Regions from separate parts of the Enterobacter sp. ECC-219 genome, predicted to be linked through region 1. Evidence: predicted binding sites of a transcription regulator. Region 1 holds the regulator's gene; each other region holds the start of a gene.
What was found. Region 1 encodes Fur, which represses iron uptake genes when iron is present. Its sites were predicted from a motif close to ATAATAATGAGAACNACTATCAA; they were not measured.
Positions count from the first base shown of each region.

Region 2: the regulator Fur is predicted to act here: its motif matches at 2,441-2,463, upstream of bfd (bacterioferritin-associated ferredoxin).
Region 3: the regulator Fur is predicted to act here: its motif matches at 2,433-2,455, upstream of feoA (ferrous iron transporter A).

Region 1 is NZ_CP143680.1:2,041,848-2,047,660, forward strand. It holds gene glnS (glutamine--tRNA ligase) at 1-705, shown strand, start outside; gene chiP (chitoporin) at 1,153-2,550, shown strand; gene chiQ (ChiQ/YbfN family lipoprotein) at 2,598-2,924, shown strand; gene fur (ferric iron uptake transcriptional regulator) at 3,017-3,463, opposite strand; gene fldA (flavodoxin FldA) at 3,754-4,284, opposite strand; gene ybfE (LexA regulated protein) at 4,440-4,727, opposite strand; gene ybfF (esterase) at 4,856-5,629, opposite strand; gene seqA (replication initiation negative regulator SeqA) at 5,813-5,813, shown strand, end outside.
Region 2 is NZ_CP143680.1:183,521-189,333, forward strand. It holds gene gspL (type II secretion system protein GspL) at 1-399, shown strand, start outside; gene gspM (type II secretion system protein GspM) at 392-874, shown strand; gene V1603_RS00995 (A24 family peptidase) at 876-1,646, shown strand; gene bfr (bacterioferritin) at 1,663-2,139, opposite strand; gene bfd (bacterioferritin-associated ferredoxin) at 2,212-2,406, opposite strand; gene tuf (elongation factor Tu) at 2,586-3,770, opposite strand; gene fusA (elongation factor G) at 3,840-5,813, opposite strand, start outside.
Region 3 is NZ_CP143680.1:245,853-251,665, reverse strand. It holds gene feoB (Fe(2+) transporter permease subunit FeoB) at 1-2,134, opposite strand, end outside; gene feoA (ferrous iron transporter A) at 2,165-2,392, opposite strand; gene V1603_RS01315 (Tex family protein) at 2,728-5,058, opposite strand; gene greB (transcription elongation factor GreB) at 5,144-5,617, opposite strand.

The DNA.
Region 1 (5,813 bases):
ACCATCGAAATGGCGTCTCTGGAATCCTGCATTCGTGAAGATCTCAACGAAAACGCCCCGCGCGCGATGGCCGTTATCGATCCGGTGAAGCTGGTTATCGAAAACTACCCGCAGGGTGGAAGCGAGCTGGTCTCCATGCCTAACCATCCGAACAAACCGGAAATGGGAAGCCGCGACGTGCCGTTCAGCGGTGAAATCTGGATCGATCGTGCTGACTTCCGTGAAGAAGCCAATAAGCAGTACAAACGTCTGGTGCTGGGTAAAGAAGTGCGTCTGCGTAATGCCTACGTCATCAAAGCCGAGCGCGTAGAGAAAGATGCAGAAGGCAACATCACCACCATCTTCTGTTCGTACGATGCAGAGACGCTGAGCAAAGATCCGGCAGATGGCCGCAAGGTGAAAGGCGTGATTCACTGGGTGAGCGCTTCCCACGCGCTGCCGGTAGAAATTCGTCTGTACGATCGTCTGTTTAGCGTGCCTAACCCGGGTGCAGCTGAAGACTTCCTGGCGACTATCAACCCGGAATCTTTGGTGATCAAACAGGGTTACGCGGAGCCGTCGCTGAAAGCGGCTGAAGCGGGCAAAGCATTCCAGTTTGAACGTGAAGGTTACTTCTGCCTGGACAGCCGTTACAGCACGGCAGAAAAGCCGGTATTTAACCGTACCGTAGGTTTGCGTGATACCTGGACGAAGATCGGCGAATAATAACGCTGCACTGGTCAATGAGAAACAAACGCCGCTTATAGCGGCGTTTTTTTATTTAATGATCATATCGTTAAAGTAGACCCGTAATTAGGCCAACTAAAATTTTTGGTCAACGTGGTGCTACTTATTTTTCTAAAAAAAGTTTGTCTTTCTGATAAAAAAGTGAATAAAGACAAATACGTGTTTTTTTACGATCTAATACGTTGAAATTACCTGCTTTAGCCCCGCCACACCTCGCATCCGGCTAAATGTTACAAAGCACTACCAATTATGTGCACTTCGTCATAATCCTGACTTTTGCCCACTGAAAAGCATTGATAATTCGCGTCGCGAAAAATAACCTAAAGACGGTAGTTAATTCGAGGGTATTTATAACTACCCCTGACCATTTGGTCTTTTATATTTTCGCCGTTTAAGGCGTTTTAATTCGTCAAAGAGGAATAATCTATGCGTACGTTCAGTGGCAAACGTAGTGCGCTGGCGCTGGCTATTGCCGGTGTGACAGCAATGTCGGGCCTGGTGGTGACACCAGAGGCGAAAGCAGCAGGTTTCATCGAAGATTCTACCCTCACTGGCGGTATTTATTACTGGCAGCGTGAACGTGACCGTAAAGATGTCACAGAAGATAAATACAAAACCAACCTCTCTCACTCCACCTGGAACGCCAACCTGGACTTCCAGTCAGGCTATGCCGCTGATATGTTCGGTCTGGATATTGCCGCATTTACCGCAATCGAAATGGCGGAAAACGGCGACAGCGGCCACCCGAACGAAATTGCCTTCTCCTCCAGCAATAAAGCCTATGACGAAGACTGGTCCGGAGATAAAAGCGGTATCAGCCTTTATAAGGCTGCAGCGAAATTTAAATACGGCCCGGTCTGGGCGCGCGGGGGGTATATTCAGCCAACCGGCCAGACGCTGTTAGCGCCGCACTGGAGCTTTATGCCTGGTACCTATCAGGGTGCAGAAGCCGGGGCTAACTTTGACTACGGTGACGCAGGTGCGTTGAGCTTCTCCTATATGTGGACCAACGAGTACAAAGCACCGTGGCACATCGAAATGGATAAGTTCTACCAGAACGATAAGAAAACCAAAGTCGATTACCTCCACTCGCTGGGCGCGAAGTACGACTTTAAAAACGATCTGGTTCTGGAAGCCGCATTTGGTCAGGCGGAAGGCTATATCGATCAGTATTTTGCTAAAGCCAGCTACAAATTTGATATCGCCGGTAGCCCGCTGAGCACCAGCTACCAGTTCTACGGTACGCGCGATAAGGTCAGCGATGGCAGCGTAAATGACATTTATAACGGCACCGCGTGGCTTCAGGCGCTGACCTTCGGCTACAAAGTCGGTCAGGTTGATTTGCGTCTGGAAGGGACATGGGTGAAGGCGGAAGGGCAGCAGGGCTACTTCCTGCAGCGTATGACCCCGACCTATGCATCATCCAACGGTCGTCTGGATATCTGGTGGGATAACCGCTCCGACTTCAACGCCGACGGCGAGAAAGCGGTCTTCTTCGGCGCCATGTATGACCTGAAAAACTGGAACCTGCCTGGCTGGGCGGTGGGGGCTTCTTACGCATACGCCTGGGACGCAAAACCAGCAGACATGGCGACGCCGGATGCCTACTACGATCCAAACTATCGCCTGAAAGAGTCCTCCTACAGCCTGGATGCTATCTATACCCTGCAGGATGGCCGCGCGAAAGGCACGATGTTCAAGCTGCACTTCACCCAGTATGACAACCACTCCGATATTCCAAGCTATGCGGGCGGTTACGGCAACATCTTCCAGGATGAACGTGACGTCAAATTCATGGTTATCGCCCCATTCACCATCTTCTGATGAGCACACCGGCGGGCTGAATCCCGCCGGTCTGGAGACTTCACATGATGAAAAAAATCGTAATCGTCGCGTTGCTGGCATCAGGGCTGGTGGCGTGCGTTCAGACTCAGGCGCCGAAAGAGGATTCCCGTCTGAAGGAGGCGTATAGCGCCTGTATTAATACTGCGGAAGCCTCGCCGGAGAAAATCGAAGCCTGTCAGAGCGTGCTGAATGTGTTGAAGAAAGAGAAAGCGCATGAGCAGTTCGCGACGCAGGAGAACGTTCGGGTGATGGATTATCAGGCCTGTATTCAGGCGCGTAAAACCGGTAACGATCAGGAAGTGGCGAAGCGTTGCGATAAGATCTGGAACGAGATACGCAATAACAATAAATAAGTTGCTTTACGCCCGGTGGCACTTTGCTTACCGGGCTTTTTTGACGCAAAAAAAAGCCAACCTTGCGGCTGGCTCAGAGTATGAACGCTAACTTATTTTGTGTCGTGAGCGTGTTCATTCTCGCGGCAATCCCCTTCAGCGCAGTGACCGTAAAGGTACAGGCTGTGGTTGGTCAGGCGAATGCCGTGACGAGCTGCGATTTCACGCTGACGCGCTTCGATGGAATCATCGCTAAATTCAATGACCTTGCCGCAATCGAGGCAGATCAGGTGATCGTGGTGATGCTGCTGGGTCAGTTCGAATACAGATTTACCGCCTTCGAAATTATGACGGGTAACAATGCCCGCGTCATCAAACTGGTTCAGCACGCGATAAACGGTGGCCAGCCCAATCTCTTCACCCATGTCGATAAGACGTTTATAAAGGTCTTCCGCACTGACATGGTGATTGTCTGGACCCTGAAGCACTTCGAGGATTTTTAATCGAGGAAGCGTTACTTTCAGGCCAGCCTTCTTTAATGCGGTATTGTTGTCAGTCATGCGGAATCTGTCCTGTTGCTAAACGATTCACTTCTGAAGGAAGTGACAGAAAATGCACCTGGGTTAATGCGTCTCATTATAGAACTGCCATGCCTAAATGAAAACTGCAAGTCTCAGGCAAAGTATGCTTATAAAAACGTGGTATCACCAACAAACTTGCTCAATGGAAACCACATTTTGCCAGGGAGACATTGTACAGGTCTGGGCGAAAAAGTTAAAAGTTTGTAGCAATTAATTTAATCGGTTTTACCTGGAAAACGGGCGCAACCTGCGTTGCGCCGTAGAAAAAATCAGGCGTTGAGAATATCGTCCAGGTGGAGTTCTTCACGGATCTGCTTAACCCACTTCTCTACACGCTCTGCCGTAAGCTCAGGCTGACGGTCTTCGTCAATGGCCAGACCCACAAAATGATCGTCATCGGCCAGGCCTTTAGAGGCTTCGAAGTGGTAACCGGCAGTCGGCCAGTGACCAACAATAACCGCGCCATTCGGCTCAATGATGTCGCGAATCGTCCCCAGCGCGTCACAGAAGTACTCGGCATAGTCTTCCTGATCGCCACAGCCAAACAGTGCGACCAGCTTCCCGTTGAAGTCCACCTCTTCCAGCGTCGGGAAGAAATCGTCCCAGTCGCACTGGGCTTCACCGTAGTACCAGGTTGGAATACCCAGCAGCAGAATGTCATAGCCCTCGAGATCTTCTTTGCTGCTCTTGGCGATGTCATGCACATCAGCAACGTCTTTACCGAGCTGTTTCTGAATGTTTTTTGCGATATTTTCGGTATTGCCGGTATCACTGCCGAAGAAAATGCCGATGATTGCCATGAGTAAAATAACCTCTTGAAACTTAATGGTATGGTGGCGCAATTCGGCCACGGATAAGGGCAATAATAGCAGAACTGGCAACCCTGCGGAAACCGCTATCGCGCAGGACTGCACTCTGTGCTACATGAAAAGGGCGATAAAGGGGTTTTTCAGACTTATGCCTGGCTGCGAAGCGTCTCAAGCTGAGCGATGAGCATCTCTTCAATAAGCTCGCTGCGGCTGATATTACGCGCCTCGGCCAGCTCGTTAAGCGCATCGACAGCGTCAGCGTTGAGCTTCAGTTCGACACGCTTAAGCCCACGATTTTTATCGCGTTTAAGCTGATTGCGTTTATTGATACGCAGCTGTTCATCGCGCGAAAGCGGATTCGTTTTCGGTCGTCCCGGTCGACGCTCATTCGCGAACAGATCTAGTGTCGTACGGTCCGTTTGTTCTTTGGCCATGATTCTGAGACTTCGGGGGAAACACGCCGCCCTGCTAAAGCCCGGGCGATAAGCGCGCCATCATACATCACCAAAAACGGCACGCCAACGACTGGAAGCCTGTCATCTTCCAGTCGCTCTCTTTTTAATCAATTTGCAGTATCAGCGAGATAGCGGCGGATAGCGCGCAGTACAGCGTCAGGTTTTTCGGCGTGAACCCAGTGCCCGGCCCCGGCAATCACGTGGGCGCGCGCCTGCGGGAACTGTGCCAGCAGCGTGTCGCGGTAAGCGTCGGTAATATAAGGAGAGTGGCCGCCGCGAATAAAGAGAGCAGGGTGCGGCCAGGTGGGGACGGTTTCCCAGCCCACGATGTTGTTGTACTGGTCCCACAGCACCGGCACGTTAAAACGCCATTGCCCGTCAACAAATGACTTCAAAAGGAACTGCACCACGCCTTCTTCATCAAGATGTTCACGCATAACCGTTGCCGCCTGCTGACGTGTGGAAACGCCAGCTGCCGTTACAGCATTAATTGCTGCGAAAATCTCATCATGACGTCGAACGTCGTAGTCCACAGGGGCAACATCAATGACCACAAGCCCGGAAATGCGTTCTGGCGCCAGCGCGGTGAGCGCCATAACCGCTTTACCGCCCATTGAATGCCCGATGAAGGTCACCTTCTGCAGATTGTGCGCATCAAGCGTATCCAGCAGATCCTGCGCCATTGCCGCATAGGTCATTTCGTCTGAGCGGCCGGAAAGCCCGTGATTGCGCATATCAACCTGTAGAATATCGTGATCGGTGACCAAATCGCGGGCCAGCACGCCCAGGTTATCCAGGCTGCCAAAAAGTCCATGAACCAGCACGATGGGGGAATTATTGTTCGGCGATTGTGCAGTTTGCGCTCGGGTATTCAATTTCATGGCAAAGTTCTTTTTTTACGTATGTCAGGTTAGGGTATCATGTTGACCATTCTGCCGCCCGGCTGCAAGGTTCCAGTTTAATCTGACTTTTGCCGCCAACCTGGTTTGACGCTATCCGCTGTTGGGATTTGACCTTATAATCCCAATGACTTGTATTCAGATAAGATATCGCACTGGATTAAGA
Region 2 (5,813 bases), 1.9 Mb from region 1:
TTGCTGGCCGCTGGTGTTGCGCTCCTTACCCAGGCGGGACTTTACTGGCAACTCCATACTCTTGAACAGCAATTGAAAAACCGACAGCAGGTGCTGTGGCAAAGCTACATACCCGACAACCCGCACCGAAACAACATGAAGGCCTTTCTCCCGTCGCAGTTGCAACGCACCTTTCCCGCACCGCTCCCGATTCTGCAGCGGTTACATGAGGGTATGTCGACGTTTCCGACGTTATCGCTTGAGGGCGTGGACTACGATCGCAAACAAGGTTTGCTACGGATTTTGCTTTTTGCCCCTGATGAGGCCACCGTCAAACAATTTATTGCCGCTGACGCGTCAGGACTATCGCTGCGAATTGAAAAACATCAACAAGGATTGTGGACGCTACGCAATGATTAATCGCTTAAAGAACTGGCTATCACAGAAAAACGGAAACGAACGAGTATTGTACGTGGCGTTAATCGTCCTTACTCCTTTCATCCTGTACAGCTTCGGCCTCTATCTTCCGCTGTCTCGCGCCGTCGACACGCTGCAACTACGTTGTCAAAAGCTGAAGCGCGACACGGATTGGCTGGAAAAACAGGCCTCCGGACGGGGTCTACTGCCTATACGCAATGGGGCTACAACCTTAGTAAATACAGTCGTTGCCGATGCAAAACAGGCAGGCCTAACGGTGAAGATTAGTCAGAAGGATGAAACACTGGAGGTCACCGCTGCGGCGATCGACGTGGAGGCGTTTATGTCATGGCTGTGGCAGCTGCAACTTGAAAAGGGGCTTCCCATCGATACGCTGGAATTTCACGCCAGTAAGCAAGGTGACAGCAGCATTATCCTCACGCGTATGACGCTTCCTCTGGGCACCCGAGGAAAATAAGATGCAATTGATACTGTTTCTGGCAATCGGGCTGACTGCAGGTAGCCTGATGGGGCGCGTCGTTGACCGGTTGCCAATGATCGTGCAACGCGACCTCAGGGATCATGTGGGTAAAACGCGGCTTACGCTGTGGTCGCCGGGCTCACACTGCAGCCATTGCAATAATGTGGTGAAACGGGGGGACACCCTCCCATTGCTAAGCTGGCTACTACTGAGAGGGCGCTGCCGATACTGCCGCGGCATAATTCCTTTTCGATATCTGATGTTTGAGGCGCTGTGCCTGCTGGCATCGATCTACAGCGTTTATCAGCACCCCACCTCACCTGTCTTAGCGTTGGCGATTTTTCTCTATTTCTGGTTTGCGCTGGCCCTGAGCGTGATCGATTACCGTTACTATTTGCTCCCTGACACGCTCACCCTACCGCTCCTGTGGCTTGGCCTGCTGTTTAATCTCCACAGTGGCGTGGTGACCTGCGAGGATGCGGTCACGGGTGCTGCGGCTGGCTATCTTTTTCTATGGGCACTTTACTGGCTGGTCTGGCTTCTGCGCCATAAAGAGGGGCTGGGGTTCGGAGATTTCAAGTTGCTTGCGGCAGCAGGTGCCTGGACAGGCTGGCAGAGCTTGCCGGTCATCCTGCTGGCGGCGTCGCTAATCGGCGTCATCTGGGGTCTGGTGCTAATGGTGAAAAAGCCGCACGTTTCGCCAGTGATTCCTTTCGGACCAGCGTTGGCGGCGAGCGGCTTCGGCTATTTTTACTGGTTTATAACCTGAGCACCTTAAGACGGTGTTATTCCTCTTCGCGGATTTGCGCCAGTAAATAATTCTGGATACCGAGTTTATCGATAAGATCGAGTTCGGTCTCCAGCCAGTCTATGTGACCTTCCTCGTCTGCCAGAATTTCGATCATCATATCGCGGCTCACATAGTCATGAACGCTATCCGCATAGGCAATGGCTTCACGAAGGTCTTTCGCACCTTCAAGTTCCAGCCTGAGGTCAGAACGCAACATCTCCTCGACATCTTCACCGATGCCCAGCTTGCCGAGATCCTGTAAGTTAGGAATACCTTCAAGAAATAAAATACGCTCGATATATTTATCAGCGTGTTTCATCTCATCTATAGATTCATGGTACTCAACGTCATTCAGACGTGTAAGACCCCAGTTTTTGAACATTCTTGCATGGAGAAAATACTGGTTGATTGCGACAAGCTCATTTCCCAATAATTTATTGAGATAACTTATGATTTTAACATCACCTTTCATTATATAGTCCCTCCGCTTCCACTCATTGAAGCGTAGATCGGGCTACGGGGATGTCAAAAAAAAGATGGGCGCTTACGCGATCTCTTTGTATTCCGGGATCTGCATCAGTTCGTCCTGCATAATCTCACGCGCTGCGCGAACGCATTTACCGCATTGATTTCCCACCGGAACAAACTTGCGAAGCTGCTGGAATGACTGTGGCTGAAACTGGCGAACGGCTTGACGTATTTTTTTGTCGCTTACACCATTACATAAACAAACGTACATAGAGACTCCCGTTCAAAATATGCGCAAAGTGTAAGTGAGAATGGTTATGATTACAATAGCACAAGCGCCGGAATACGGGGCGGGAGCGGACAAAAAATGCGAATTTTTATGACAGTGACTTTTCGGTAGAAAACAAAAAAGGACGCCGAAGCGTCCTTTTTTTATTCAGGGATAATTAATTAGCCCAGAACTTTAGCAACCACGCCCGCGCCAACGGTACGGCCGCCTTCACGGATTGCGAAACGCAGACCGTCGTCCATCGCGATTGGGTGGATCAGAGTCACAACCATCTTGATGTTGTCGCCTGGCATTACCATCTCTACGCCTTCTGGCAGTTCGATGGTACCGGTCACGTCAGTTGTACGGAAGTAGAACTGTGGACGGTAGCCTTTGAAGAACGGAGTATGACGGCCGCCTTCGTCTTTGGACAGGATGTACACTTCAGATTCGAACTTGGTGTGTGGCTTGATTGAGCCTGGCTTCGCCAGAACCTGACCACGTTCGATTTCTTCACGCTTGATACCACGCAGCAGAACACCAACGTTCTCACCAGCACGGCCTTCGTCCAGCAGTTTGCGGAACATTTCAACGCCAGTACAGGTAGACTTCGCAGTCTCTTTGATACCAACGATTTCAACTTCTTCACCAACTTTGATGATACCGCGCTCTACACGACCGGTAACAACGGTACCACGACCGGAGATGGAGAATACGTCTTCGATTGGCAGCAGGAATGGCTTGTCAATCGCACGCTCTGGTTCTGGGATGTAAGAATCCAGGAAGCCAGCCAGTTCGATGATTTTCGCTTCCCACTCTGCTTCGCCTTCCAGCGCTTTCAGCGCGGAACCACGAACGATTGGGGTGTCGTCGCCTGGGAAATCGTACTGAGACAGCAGTTCACGAACTTCCATCTCTACCAGTTCCAGCAGCTCTTCGTCATCAACCATGTCGCATTTGTTCAGGAACACGATGATGAAAGGAACGCCTACCTGACGACCCAGCAGGATGTGCTCACGGGTCTGAGGCATTGGGCCGTCAGTCGCAGCAACAACCAGGATCGCGCCGTCCATCTGCGCAGCACCGGTGATCATGTTTTTAACATAGTCGGCGTGGCCTGGGCAGTCTACGTGTGCGTAGTGGCGAGTCGGGGTGTCGTATTCAACGTGAGAAGTGTTGATGGTGATACCACGAGCTTTTTCTTCTGGCGCGTTATCGATCTGGTCGAATGCACGAGCAGAACCACCGTAGGTTTTAGCCAGAACGGTAGTGATTGCAGCGGTCAGGGTAGTTTTACCATGGTCAACGTGGCCGATAGTACCAACGTTGACGTGCGGTTTTGTACGTTCAAATTTTTCTTTAGACACGGCTATATTCCTTACTATAGTGCTCTCCCCTCTGGAGAGAGCACGGGACTTAGGTTTTAATCCTGTGGATTACTTACCACGGGCTTCAATAACGGCCTGAGCAACGTTGTTAGGCGCATCATCATACTTCAGGAATTCCATGGTGTATGATGCACGACCTTTGGTCAGAGAACGCAGCTGAGTTGCATATCCGAACATTTCGGACAGCGGAACTTCAGCGTGGATCTTAACGCCAGTTACTTCGGATTCCTGACCACGCAGCATACCGCGACGACGGCTCAAGTCACCGATAACGTCACCGGTGTTCTCTTCAGGAGTTTCTACTTCAACCTTCATGATTGGCTCAAGCAGAACTGGTTTTGCTTTCTTAAAGCCTTCTTTAAAGGCAATAGACGCAGCCAGTTTAAACGCCAGTTCAGAGGAGTCAACGTCGTGGTAAGAACCGAAGTGCAGACGGATACCCATGTCAACAACCGGATAGCCAGCCAGAGGGCCCGCTTTCAGCTGTTCCTGGATGCCTTTATCAACGGCTGGGATGTATTCGCCAGGAATTACACCACCTTTGATGTCGTTGATGAACTCGTAACCTTTCGGGTTAGAGCCAGGCTCCAGTGGGTACATGTCGATCACAACGTGACCGTACTGACCGCGACCACCAGACTGCTTAGCGTGTTTACCTTCAATATCGGTAACTTTCGCGCGAATCGCTTCGCGGTAAGCAACCTGAGGTTTACCCACGTTCGCTTCAACGTTGAATTCACGCTTCATACGGTCAACGATGATGTCCAGGTGCAGTTCACCCATACCAGCGATGATGGTCTGGTTAGATTCTTCATCAGTCCATACGCGGAATGATGGGTCTTCTTTCGCCAGACGGCCCAGAGCCAGACCCATTTTTTCCTGGTCAGCTTTGGTTTTTGGTTCAACTGCGATGGAGATTACCGGCTCAGGGAATTCCATACGCTCCAGAATGATCGGGTGATCCGGGTCACACAGGGTGTCACCAGTGGTCACGTCTTTCAGACCGATAGCTGCAGCGATGTCGCCCGCACGAACTTCTTTGATCTCTTCACGTTTGTTAGCGTGCATCTGTACGATACGGCCAAAACGTTCACGCGCCGCTTTCACGGAGTTCAGGATGGTGTCACCGGAGTTAACCACACCAGAGTAAACGCGGAAGAAGGTGAGGTTACCCACGAATGGGTCGGTAGCAATTTTGAACGCCAGTGCAGAGAACGGCTCGTCATCACTTGCGTGACGCTCAGCCGGAGTATCTTTACCGTCGTCCAGGATGCCGTTGATCGCAGGAACGTCAACCGGGGATGGCAGGTAGTCAACTACCGCATCCAGCATCGCCTGAACACCTTTGTTCTTGAACGCAGAACCACAGGTTACCAGGATGATTTCGTTGTTCAGAACGCGCTGACGCAGAGCTTTTTTGATCTCTTCTTCAGACAGTTCTTCACCACCCAGGTATTTCTCCATCAGCTCTTCAGAAGCTTCAGCAGCGGATTCGATCAGGTTCTGGTGCCATTCGTCAGCCAGGTCCTGCATCTCAGCCGGGATATCTTCGTATTCGAAGGTAACGCCCTGGTCTGCATCGTTCCAGTTGATGGCTTTCATTTTCACCAGGTCGATAACGCCGGTGAAGCCTTCTTCAGCACCAATTGCCAGCTGCAGCGGAACAGGGTTCGCGCCCAGACGGGTTTTGATCTGGCCAACAACTTTCAGGAAGTTAGCACCCATACGGTCCATTTTGTTAACGAACGCGATGCGTGGAACTTTATATTTGTTCGCCTGACGCCATACGGTTTCAGACTGTGGCTGAACACCACCAACTGCGCAATAAACCATTACCGCGCCGTCAAGAACACGCATGGAACGTTCTACTTCGATGGTGAAGTCAACGTGGCCCGGGGTGTCGATGATGTTTACGCGATGCGGTTCGTACTGCTTAGCCATACCTGACCAGAATGCAGTAGTCGCTGCGGAGGTGATGGTAATACCACGCTCCTGCTCCTGTTCCATCCAGTCCATGGTGGC
Region 3 (5,813 bases), 1.8 Mb from region 1:
AAAACAGCGTCGCCAGCGCGTAAGCGATATTCAGGCCCCACAGGATGGAGAAGCCCATCCAGCCGCGGCTGGACTCGCGGGCAATCGCTCCCATGACGGAGATGCACGGGATATAGAGCAGGACAAAGATGAGATAGCTGTAGGCCGCAGACGCGCTGCCAAACTTCTCGCCCATCACGCCCATGGCACCGGTCGCCATTTCACCGTCGCCCTTGCTGGCCTCAATCGGGTTCGCCAGCACGCTCAGGCTGAAGGTATCTTTCAGGCTCTGCCAGGTCTCCTCTACGGCACCCAGCAGTTCGTCACCGAGGTGAAACTCCGCCGGGTTAAATTCCTGCTCCTGAATGTTCTCTGCGGTGTAGAGCGTGTTCAGGGTCCCGACGACCACCTCTTTCGCCATCGCCCCGGTGAACAGTCCCACGGTCGCCTGCCAGTTATCTTCCTGCACGCCAATTGGTTTAAAGACCGGCGTGATGACGCGGCTGACGGAGGCGAGGGCAGAGTCGTTGATGTTATCCGCCGTCTGTCCACTCAGGGTGAAGCTGTTCAGCGCGCTCAGGAAAATACTGACAATGACAATCACCTTACCGGCGCGCAGCACAAAGCCTTTCAGGCGCTGCCAGGTCTGGATCGCCAGGCTTTTCAGATGCGGTACGTGGTAGACCGGAAGCTCCATCACAAACGGCGACGCTTCACCACGCATGATGGTGTGCTTGAGCATTAAGCCGGTCAGGATCGCCATCACGATGCCCAGCACATACAGCGAGAAGACTGCCAGCGCGCCCTGCTGACCAAAGAAGGCGGCTGCAAAAACCGCAAAGATTGCCAGACGCGCGCCGCAGGACATAAATGGCGCCATCATGATGGTCATCAGACGTTCACGCGGCGCATCCAGGGTGCGCGCGCCCATCACCGACGGCACGTTACAGCCGAAGCCGACGATCAGTGGGACGAAGGATTTACCCGGCAGACCCAGCGCCTGCATCAGGCGGTCCATCACGAAGGCGGCGCGCGCCATGTAACCGGAATCTTCAAGGAACGAGAGGAACAGATACATCATGCCGATCTGCGGCACCAGCGGCAGCACGGTGTTGATACCGCCGCCGATCCCCTGAGCGAGGAAGATGGTTAGCCATTCCGGGAAGTGCAGGGTGTAACCCAGCCACTGAATACCATGAACGAAAACGGCGACAGAACCCGCGTCAAAAATCGGCTGGAGCGCGCCACCAATGTTAATGGCAAGCAGGAACATCACGTACATCACCAGCAGGAAGATTGGCAAACCGAGGAAGCGGTTGAGCACAATCTTATCCACCGCCGCCGTAAAGCGGCTGGGTTCCGCGGTAAGGGCGTTGCTGACCACGTCACAAATTGACGCAATAGCCTGATAACGCGCATCGGCGATGTGCAGCGCCGGGTCGTCCAGCTCGCCGCTGAGACGGGCGAGGGTCACGTCCAGCTTATCTGCCGCATGTCCGGCATAGGCGCGGCTATAGATATCCCCTTCCAGCATCTGCAGGCCGAGCCACAGACGCTGTTTCGCAGGCATATTTTTGTCCATCTCCTGCGCCAGCAGATCGGCTTCGCGCAGCAGCGGCTGGGCGTAGTGCACCAGCTCAACGTCGCGGTTTCCCGCGTGGCGATCAATCGCCAGCTTCAGCGCGTCGATACCGCGAGCGCGGGTCGAGACCAGCGGAACGACAGGGCACCCAAGGCGCGCAGAGAGGGCATCGACGTCAATGCGCAGCTTTTGTTTCTCTGCAATGTCGAGCATGTTGAGCGCCACGATGCAGGGGATCCCCAGCTCCAGCAGCTGCAGTGTCAGGTAAAGGTTTCGTTCGAGGTTAGAGGCGTCGACCACGTTGATCAGCAGATCGGCATCGCCGCCAAGAATGTAGTGGCAGGCAATTTGCTCATCGAGCGAGGTCTGGGATGAAATCGTGGTTAAGGAATAGGTGCCGGGAAGGTCGACCAGGGTCACCTGATTGTCTGTTGTCGTGAACTGACCTTCTTTACGTTCAACCGTTACGCCTGCCCAATTTCCCACGCGCTGGCGCGCGCCGGTTAACTGATTAAATAAGGTTGTCTTGCCGGAATTAGGATTGCCAATTAAGCCAATAGTTAATTTTTTCATTGTATTAGACCCACCGAAACCGCTGGCTTGTTAACGGGATAAAGATTCAACTTCAATTAATGCGAGGTCTTTTTTGCGCAGAACCAGATTCACGCGCCGGGTTTCGATATGGACAGGATCGCCCAACGGCGCTACGCGCACGACCTGGAATGATGAGCCGGGCAGCATGCCCAGTGACAGCAGCTTCTGCCGATAGGCCGGGCTAATTTCGCGGGTAAAACCGGTAATTTTCCATGCACTGTCTGGAGTGAATTGCATAATGCCTGATTCCACGAGAGGTTAAATAATCTACACTGCGATGATAATGAGAATAGTTTTTATCAGCAATAATAAAAATGTGACGGGATGTTGTTAATCGTATTAATTTGCGGTCTGATTGACCTTGCTCAATATTTGCTGAATTGCCGGGAAAATGAAAAGAGGGATATTTGTTAACGGGGTGATAATTAGTGGTTTAAATCTGGCTGTGCAATCGGTTTCATATATTTCGAGATGTTTTATTCCCCTCACCCCGGCCCTCTCCCCAAAGGGGCGAGGGTGTTAAAGTTCCCTCTCCCCTTTGGGGAGAGGGTTATGGTGAGGGGGGGGTTGCCTTAGCGTTTCTTACCCATCGCGGCCGCCAGCGCATCCATCATCGCGCTGTTGCCCGCAGGCTGTGCATCACGCCCGCGCGGTTTTGCGGCTTTCGCGGCCGGACGCTGCTGCTCGCGGCCTCCGCCGTTGCCGCCACGGCGCGCGTTGGTGTCGCCCGGCTGCTCGTCCAGACGCATGGTCAGGGCGATACGCTTGCGCTGCAGATCCACTTCCAGCACTTTCACCTTCACGATGTCCCCCGCTTTGACCACGGTGTGTGGGTCTTCAACGAACTTGTCGGCAAGGGAGGAGATATGCACCAGACCGTCCTGGTGCACGCCGATATCCACAAACGCGCCGAAGTTGGTGACGTTGGTCACCGCGCCTTCCAGCACCATGCCCGGCAGGAGATCGTTCATGGTCTCGATGCCGTCAGCAAAGGTCGCCGTTTTGAACTCAGGACGCGGATCGCGGCCCGGTTTTTCCAGCTCTTTGATGATATCGGTGACGGTAGGCACGCCAAATTTTTCGTCTGTGAAGTCCACCGCTTTCAGGTTGCGCAGGGCGCCGCTGTCGCCCATCAGGTCTTTAAGCGCCTGCTGAGTAGCGGCCAGGATGCGCTCAACAACCGGGTATGCTTCCGGGTGAACGGTAGAGGCATCCAGCGGGTTATCGCCGTGGTTGATGCGCAGGAAGCCCGCGCACTGCTCAAACGCTTTCGGCCCCAGGCGGCTCACTTTAAGCAGCTGCTGACGGTTCTGGAACTGACCGTTCTCGTCACGCCAGGCCACGATGTTCTGCGCCATCATGCGGGTTAAGCCCGCCACACGGGTCAGCAGAGGAACGGAGGCGGTGTTCAGGTCCACGCCGACGGCGTTTACGCAGTCTTCCACCACCGCATCCAGCTTGCGCGCCAGCTGCGTCTGGCTCACGTCGTGCTGGTACTGGCCCACGCCGATGGATTTCGGGTCGATCTTCACGAGTTCGGCAAGCGGATCCTGCAGGCGACGGGCGATGGAGACCGCACCACGCAGGGAAACGTCCAGGTCCGGGAACTCCTGCGCCGCCAGCTCAGAGGCGGAGTAGACCGATGCGCCCGCTTCGCTGACGATCACTTTCTGTGCCGTCACTTTCGGGAACTGCTTCTGCACGTCGAGGTAGAAACGCTCGGTTTCGCGTGATGCGGTGCCGTTACCGATGGCAACCAGCTCCACGTTGTACTTCTCGCACAGCGCCGCCACCACGACGGCGGCTTTCGCTGCCTGTCCGGTATGCGGGTAAATGGTGTCGGTGGCGACCAGCTTGCCGGTGCCGTCAACCACAGCGACCTTCACGCCGGTACGCAGGCCCGGATCGAGACCCATGGTGGCGCGCAGGCCGGCAGGAGCGGCCATCAGCAGGTCGTGCAGGTTACGGGCGAAAACGTTAATCGCTTCATCTTCAGCGCGCTCGCGTACGGTACCCATCAGCTCGGTTTCCAGGTGCATCAGCACCTTGATGCGCCAGGTCCAGCTCACTACGCCTTTGCGCCAGCTGTCCGCTGGGGCGTTGTTCAGGCGCAGGCCGAGATGGTCGATAATGATCTGCTCGCAGTGGCTCTCTTTCGGCGGCTCGTCAAACTGCGGGTCGGCGTTCAGGGAGAGCTGGAGCACGCCTTCGTTGCGGCCGCGGAACATCGCCAGCGCGCGGTGAGAAGGGGTGGTTGAAATCGGTTCGTGGTGATCGAAGTAGTCGCGGAACTTCGCGCCTTCTTCCTCTTTGCCCGCGACGACGGTAGAGACGATGTGGGCATTCTTCCACAGGTAATCACGCACTTTGGCCAGCAGGGCAGCGTCTTCCGCGAAGCGCTCCATCAGGATGTAGCGCGCGCCGTCCAGAGCGGCCTTGGTGTCCGCGACGCCTTTGTCGGCGTCGATGAATTTCGCCGCTTCGGTGTCCGGGTCGTGAGACGGCTCATTCCATAGCAGGTCGGCCAGCGGCTCAAGGCCCGCTTCAATCGCAATCTGCCCGCGCGTGCGGCGCTTCGGTTTATACGGCAGATAGAGATCTTCGAGTTCGGTTTTGCTCAGGGTGCCGTTAATGGCGCTTTCCAGCTCGCTGGTCAGCTTGCCCTGTTCGCCGATGGATTTGAGGATCGCCTGACGACGTTCTTCCAGCTCGCGCAGATAGCCCAGACGGGTCTCCAGGTTACGCAGCTGCGTGTCATCCAGACCGCCGGTGACTTCCTTACGATAGCGTGCAATAAACGGCACGGTGTTCCCTTCATCAAGCAGGCGAACGGCAGCTTCTACCTGTTCGGCTCTGGCCTGAAGTTCACCCGCAATAATGCGGCAGAGCGAATCTTTCATCATGGCTTTATCATCTTGTGGGTCAAAATCAGGGGATAGTTATACGGGCTGACACGGCAAAATGCCAGCCGGGGAGGGCGCTCTCGGACTATTTTACGTAGACGATCTCATTGACGTACCAGCTGGCTTCTCCCGCCGGGGTCTGAACGACGGCCAAATCGCCCACTTCCTTTTTCAGCAGCGCGCGGGCCATCGGGGAGTCGATGGAGATGTAATCTTTACGACCAAAAATTTCATCGTAGCCGACAATGCGAAAACGCAGGGTGTCACCGTCATCGTTTTCAATTTCCACCCACGCGCCGAAGAACACTTTGCCCTCCTGCTGTGGGGAGTAATCGACAATTTTGAGATTCTCGAGGCACTTCGTCAGGTAGCGAACCCGGCGGTCAATTTCGCGCAGCCGCTTTTTGTTGTACTGGTAATCCGCATTCTCGCTGCGATCGCCCAGGCTGGCCGCCCAGGTCACCTTTTTGGTGACCTCAGGACGCTCTTCGCGCCACAGGTAATCCATCTCTTTCTTGAGTTTCTCGTACCCTTCGCGGGTGATCAGGGGCGTTTTCATGGTGCAGCCTTTAATGCCGGTTAACTGTCTTTGCGCACAATACGTAGCGCACAGTGTAACAGACAGGATTAATAATGATTTATGTGATGAAATGAACAGATAAGCTGCTGTTAAATATGCTTTGTAACAATTTCGACTAGAATTTATACCAGAATTAACTGGTCGAATACGTGCACTTTTTTAGAATACGCTGTTA